2 regions of the Vibrio kanaloae genome follow, and region 2 is predicted to be linked to the other one. Evidence: predicted binding sites of a transcription regulator. Region 2 holds the regulator's gene; the other holds the start of a gene.
The links. Region 2 encodes MetJ, which represses methionine synthesis genes. Its sites were predicted from a motif close to TTAGACNTNTANANGTCTAA; they were not measured.
Positions count from the first base shown of each region.

Region 1: a site for MetJ is predicted at 1,267-1,286, ahead of metE (5-methyltetrahydropteroyltriglutamate--homocysteine S-methyltransferase). Genes of this name have one in related genera too.

Region 1 covers NZ_AP025497.1:1,938,037-1,941,460, reverse strand. Annotated here, with positions in the region: gene OCV24_RS08830 (DUF4250 domain-containing protein) at 1-171, shown strand, start outside; gene OCV24_RS08825 (LysR substrate-binding domain-containing protein) at 284-1,195, opposite strand; gene metE (5-methyltetrahydropteroyltriglutamate--homocysteine S-methyltransferase) at 1,477-3,424, shown strand, end outside.
Region 2 covers NZ_AP025497.1:259,124-262,547, forward strand. Annotated here, with positions in the region: gene OCV24_RS01175 (malic enzyme-like NAD(P)-binding protein) at 1-1,285, shown strand, start outside; gene metJ (met regulon transcriptional regulator MetJ) at 1,473-1,790, opposite strand; gene OCV24_RS01185 (O-succinylhomoserine (thiol)-lyase) at 1,999-3,180, shown strand; gene OCV24_RS01190 (bifunctional aspartate kinase/homoserine dehydrogenase II) at 3,183-3,424, shown strand, end outside.

The sequences.
Region 1 (3,424 bases), 1.5 Mb from region 2:
AGCATTATTTTGCTTGGAATTGTGAATGAGAAACTTCGTTTAGAGTGCGATAGCTTTGAAGAGCTGATCAGTATGTATGAAATGGATACTGAAAGTGTTGTGGGTAAGTTGGATATGCTTGGCTATCAATACGATCCACTGACTAACCAGTTTAAGTCTTATTCGAGATAAGTCATAAATTAGCTTATGAATCGACACCATTTAAAAGTCACAGAACGAACCTGTGACTTTTTTTGTTTCTTTCTTATAGTGCTGGCTTGTATCACATCATCATGTATCGATCTTAAACGACTTCAATACCATCAAGGTGACTCTTACTTTGCTGTCTTGCTGTGCTAAAGAAAGCTTGTAGATAGCGTTTGTCTTTTTCTGAGTTTCTTACCGCAGCAAATAGTCGTCGCGATAAGCCGTCGCCCAATGGTTTACTAGCGATTAAACCTTGTCTTAAAAATTCACTGATCGCCCAGTTTGGTAGGGCTGCGACCCCTAGACCAGCTGATACCATTTGCACCAACATTAATGTGTTATCTGCCTGTTTCCATTTATTCGGCTCTACACCTGCAGGTTGCAAAAAGTGTTTCACTACATCGAGACGTTGCTTCTGAACGGGATAGGAAAGCATTGTCACATTACTAAGATCTTGTGGGTCGATGCTTGGCTTCTCTGCTAAAGGTGAATTAATAGCCGTGATCAAACGCATCTCGAAATCAAAGAGTGGTTCATAGTGAACCTCTGAACGGGGCTGAATGTCTGAGGTGATCACCAAGTCTAGCTCGCCCGCCATTAATGCGGGTAGCGGTTCAAAACCAAAGCCTGATGAAAAATCGAGCGTTACGCTTGGCCAAGCCACTTGGTATTCCTTCAAAGCGGGCATTAACCATTGGAAGCATGAGTGACATTCGATCGCCATGTGCAAACGACCATTCACATCCTCTTTTAGGCTTGCGAGTTCGTTTTCTGCTTTAGCAATTCTTGGTTGTATCTCATCGGCGAGCTTAAGCAGAATCTCACCTTCAGAGGTGAATTTTACTGGCCTAGTTTTGCGCAGGAAAAGCTGACCGCCAATACGAGCCTCAAGGTCTTTCAATTGGTGAGAAAGCGCCGATTGCGTCAGATGAAGAGAGGTTGCCGTTGCTGTCAGTGAGCCGCTGTCTCTCAAGGTGGTCAATGTTCGAAGATGTTTAAGCTCTATCATGAGTATTCCTCATATTCCCTAAGCCAATTCAATATTTCTTAATGATCACCCTACGGGTTTTTTTATTATTTGTAAACGTCTAGATGTCCAGATGGATTTAAGGGCCTCATCTTTGGTTTATTCAATATGAATATTTTTAATAAACAAGATGAATATTTGGACGTTGTTCATTATTCAGATTGGGTAGATAGTTTAGCCATCCAGACGCCTTTTTGTGAGGGTGAAAATCACGATAGGCCATCTGAACAGATACTAATAATTATTGAATAAGGAACAGGTTCATGACTACAACAACGCATATTCTTGGCTACCCACGTATCGGTGAAAAACGCGAACTTAAATTCACATTAGAGAAGTATTGGCGCGGTGAGATTGATCAATCTGAGCTCAAGCAGCTCGGCAGCGAATTGAGAAATCGTAACTGGAATGTACAAGCTGAGGCGAATCTAAGCTTTGCAACTGCGGGTGACTTCGCATGGTACGACCATGTTCTAACAACGACGTTACTTCTAGGTCATGTACCTAAGCGACACGCTGGTGGTAGCGAAGACGAAAAAGCCTTCCCAGACTTAGATACCTTGTTCCGCGTTGGTCGCGGGCAATCTCAAACTCAAATACAATCTCAAAAGCAGCCAACTTGTTGTGGCGGGAAACATGGCTCAGAAAGCGCTAAAGATGGTGCTGCGGCGTCTGACATGACCAAATGGTTCAACACTAATTACCATTACATTGTGCCTGAATTCAGTAAGGACGATTCGTTTGAAGTGAGCTGGCCACAACTGTTTGATGAAGTGAGTGAAGCGATTAAAGCGGGGCATAAGGTGAAGCCAGTTCTTCTCGGCCCGCTGTCTTACTTATATCTCGGCAAAGAAGTTGAAGAGGGTTTTGACCGCTTAACCTTGCTCCCGCGTCTGCTTACTGCTTATCAAACTATTCTGGCAAAACTCGCTAAGTTGGGCGTTGAGTGGGTTCAAATCGATGAACCAATCCTTTCTTTGGAACTTGAAAAGCCATGGGTAGAGTCATTCAAGTTGGCATATCAAGTGATTCAAGGCGATGTGAAGTTATTACTTACCACCTACTTTGATTCGGTGACTGACACGTTAGATAAAATCGTGGAACTGCCCGTCAACGGTTTACATATCGATTTGGCTGCCGCTCCGCAACAACTCGATGAAGTGGTGACTAAGCTACCTGAAGATTGGGTGCTTTCTGCAGGTGCAATCAATGGACGCAATGTTTGGCGAGCAGACTTAGCCGCTCAGCTAGAAAAACTACAACCTGTGAAAGAGAAATTAGGCGATAAGCTTTGGGTCGCAAGTTCATGTTCATTGCTGCACAGCCCGGTTGACCTTGAGTTAGAGGATACACTCAGCGAAGAAGTGAAGAGTTGGTTTGCTTTCGCGAAACAGAAAGTCACGGAAGTTAGCTTATTGGGTGCTGCGCTTGACGGCGATCAAAATGCCATTTTAGCGTGTGAGACGTATAGCCAACCGATTGTTGCGCGCAAGAGCGCGACTCATGTGAACAAGCCGCAAGTTCAAGCTCGTATTAACACTATTACCAAAGCGCTAGCGGAGCGTAGTGCTCCTTATGCAGAACGCGCTTCACACCAATCTGAGGTGCTGGGTTTACCGTTATTGCCAACTACAACCATTGGTTCGTTCCCACAAACCGGAGAGATCCGTGTACAGCGTAGTGCTTACCGCACCGGAAAACTGAGTGAAGCGGAATATAACACTGCACTGAAAGGCCATATTGCGGATGCCGTTAAGCGTCAAGAAGCCTTAGATTTAGATGTACTGGTTCATGGCGAAGCTGAACGTAATGATATGGTGGAGTACTTTGCTGAAAATCTAGCAGGCTTTCAAACCACTAAATTTGGTTGGGTGCAGAGTTATGGCTCTCGCTGCGTGAAACCAGCGATTGTAGTCGCGGATATAGAACGTGAGAAACCGATGACGGTGGAATGGTCGACCTATGCCCAATCTCTGACCTCGAAGCAGATGAAAGGGATGCTGACAGGCCCTGTCACTATCTTATGTTGGACATTCCCACGTGAAGACATCTCACGCAAAGAGATCACTAATCAATTGGCATTTGCGCTGCGTGATGAAGTGTCTGACCTACAAGATGCAGGAATCAATATTATTCAGATTGATGAACCAGCGATTCGTGAAGGTTTACCATTGAAAAAACGTGACCACGCAGAATATTTAGAATGGGCCG
Region 2 (3,424 bases):
TGAAGACAGCCGACAAGACCAATCCTCTCAAGAGTTATCGCCTCAAGAACAATTTCGTCAGCAAGCTCTTGATTATCATGAGTTCCCAATTCCAGGCAAAATTGCCGTAGAACTGACAAAGCCTGCAGATTCTGCAGAAGATCTAGCACTAGCATACAGCCCTGGCGTGGCTGAACCTGTTCGCGAAATCGCACAAAACGTCGATAACGTTTATAAATACACGGGTAAAGGCAACATGGTTGCAGTTATCTCTAACGGTACGGCGATTCTTGGTCTTGGAAATCTTGGCCCTATTGCTTCTAAACCGGTAATGGAAGGTAAAGCGTTACTGTTTAAGCGCTTTGCAGGTTTAGATTCTATCGATATTGAAGTAAAACACCGCACAATCGATGAGTTTGTAGATACCGTTGCCAATATCGCAGATACATTCGGTGGTATTAACCTAGAAGACATCAAAGCACCAGATTGTTTTGAGATTGAACGTCGCCTGATTGAACGTTGTGATGTACCAGTATTCCACGATGACCAACACGGTACTGCGATTGTAACAGCAGCTGGTATGCTGAACGCAATTGAACTTCAAGGTAAGAAGCTAGAAGAATGTAAGATCGTTTGTTTAGGTGCAGGCGCAGCAGCGGTTGCTTGTATGGAACTGCTGATTAAGTGTGGCGCCCAGCGTGAGAAGATCTACATGCTGGACCGTAAAGGGGTAATCCACACTCGTCGTGATGACCTTAATGAGTACAAAGAACTATTCGCAAACAACACTGACAAACGTACTCTTGAAGATGTTATCGAAGATGCGGATCTATTCTTGGGTGTGTCTGGCCCTAACTTGCTACCAGCTGAAGCATTAACACTAATGGCTGATAAGCCGATTGTGTTTGCATGTTCAAACCCTGATCCAGAAATCAAACCAGATCTTGCTCATGAAGTTCGAAAAGACCTTATTATGGGTACGGGCCGTAGTGATTACCCGAACCAAGTTAACAACGTACTTTGTTTCCCATTCATTTTCCGTGGTGCGTTAGATGTGCGTGCGAGCGAAATTAATGATGAGATGAAACTGGCGGCGGTTCATGCTATTCGTGAACTGGCGAAAGAAGAAGTGCCAGCAGAAGTATTAGCGGCAGCAGGTGAGACGGCGCTGGAGTTTGGTAAGGGCTATATCATTCCTAAGCCAATGGACCCGCGTCTGCTTCCTCGAGTAGCAAAAGCGGTAGCGGAAGCGGCCGTTGAATCTGGCGTTGCGCGTATTGATATGCCAGCTAACTATATGGCGTAATAGCCCGCTGTGGTGGATTCTCTGTAGCGGTTTCGCTATGGGCAAGAATAATAAAAACCGACTCATCAGGAGTCGGTTTTTTTATATCTATCACTCACAGCCCACTCGCAAGCAGTATAGTGAGTGATGTTATGAATAGGGGCCGCTATAGCGAATCAGTATTAAAGGCGGTACTGAGTTGTTTTTATTATTCGTCAAACGCTTCGAATTCGATCCCCATCTCTGTCATCAGTCTTTTTACTTCAGTAGGGATATCGTCTGGACGGTCTTTACGGAGATCTTCATCCGTTGGTAGTGGTTGGCCTGTGTACGCATGTAGAAAGGCTTCGCACAGTAGCTCACTGTTTGTTGCATGGCGCAGGTTATTAATCTGGCGGCGAGTACGCTCGTCAGTGAGAACCTTTAACACTTTTAGAGGGATAGAAACTGTAATTTTCTTTACTTGTTCGCTTTTCTTTCCATGCTCAGCATATGGGCTTATGTATTCACCATTCCAGTCGGCCATTGCGTACCTTCATCACTTTAGTTGTTAGAATAAATTAATAGTGGTGATTTTAGCGGGATTTACTGCCATAAGCAAAGACATATGGACGTCTAGAAGTGTTGACGTCTCACGTTTATGAAAGTAAAGTGAATTACATATATCTAACACAGCCGAAAAATGCCGACAAGCAGCTGTGATTCTCAGACGCAAAACTTGTAAGGAAGCACCTATGAGCAGCCGGAAGCCAGCAACAATTGCAGTACGTACTGGTATCGAGTCAGACACGCAACACCATGCCGTTGTCCCACCTATTTACCTTTCGACTAATTATGGGTTTCCCGCTTTTGGTGAAGTGCCAAAGTACGATTACACTCGTTCTGGTAACCCCAATCGAGGTTTATTAGAAACGGCACTGTTTGAGCTTGAATCAGGCAAAGGCGCGGTTGTGACTAACTGCGGTACTTCGGCGCTAAACTTATGGGTTTCTGCTTTCTTAGGCGGCGATGATCTTATTATCGCACCACACGACTGCTACGGCGGTACTTACCGTCTGTTTAACACTCGCTCACTGAAAGGTGACTTCAAAGTTCTGTTTGTTGATCAATCGGATCAATCGGCACTGGATGCGGCGATCGCGCTTAAGCCAAAGTTGATCTTAATCGAAACACCATCGAATCCATTGGTTCGCGTGGTTGATATTGCAGAAACTTGCCGCAAAGCGAAAGAGGTTGGTGCTCTGGTTGCTGTCGACAACACGTTTTTGACACCTGTGTTCCAAAAGCCTTTAGAGCTGGGTGCTGATTTTGTTATTCACTCAACCACTAAGTACATCAATGGACACTCAGATGTTATTGGTGGCGTTGTGGTCACTAAGACAGAAGAGCACGCTGAAGAGCTAGCATGGTGGGGCAACTGTATTGGTGCGACCGGCACACCATTTGATAGCTACATGACTTTACGTGGTATTCGTACGCTAGGTGCGCGTATGCGAGTTCACGAAGAAAGCTCACGTGAGATTCTGGCGTCTCTGCAGCAACAAGATCTCGTCGGCACTATTTACCACCCAAGCCTTCCTGAACATCCGGGTCATGAGATCGCGAAGAAACAGCAATCGGGCTTTGGCTCAATGCTCAGCTTTGAGTTTGCGGGCTCATTCGAGGCGCTTAAATACTTTGTTGATAAGTTAGAGCTGTTTTCTTTGGCGGAATCGCTGGGCGGTGTTGAAAGCTTGATTTGTCACCCTGCGTCGATGACTCACCGCGCGATGGGTGAAGAAGCATTAGCAGAAGCGGGTGTTTCTCAGCAACTACTGCGTCTATCTGTTGGCCTTGAAGATGCAGAAGACCTAATCGATGACCTCAAGCAAGCGTTTGAAAAAACACAGCGCTTTATTGCTGAAGGGGAGGGGTAATAATGGCAACCTTTCGCCAGCTACATAAATTTGGTGGCAGCAGTTTAGCGAATCCTGAATGTTACCAACGCGTGGTTAACATCCTTAGAGAATACTCATCAGCAACTGATTTAGTCGTTGTATCGGCAGCGGGTAAAACAACCAACCGTTTGATTGAGTTTGTTGAAGCGCTCGACAAAGATGGCCGTATTGCCCATGAATGCCTACAAACCCTTCGTCAGTTCCAGCTTGAGCTGATTGAAGC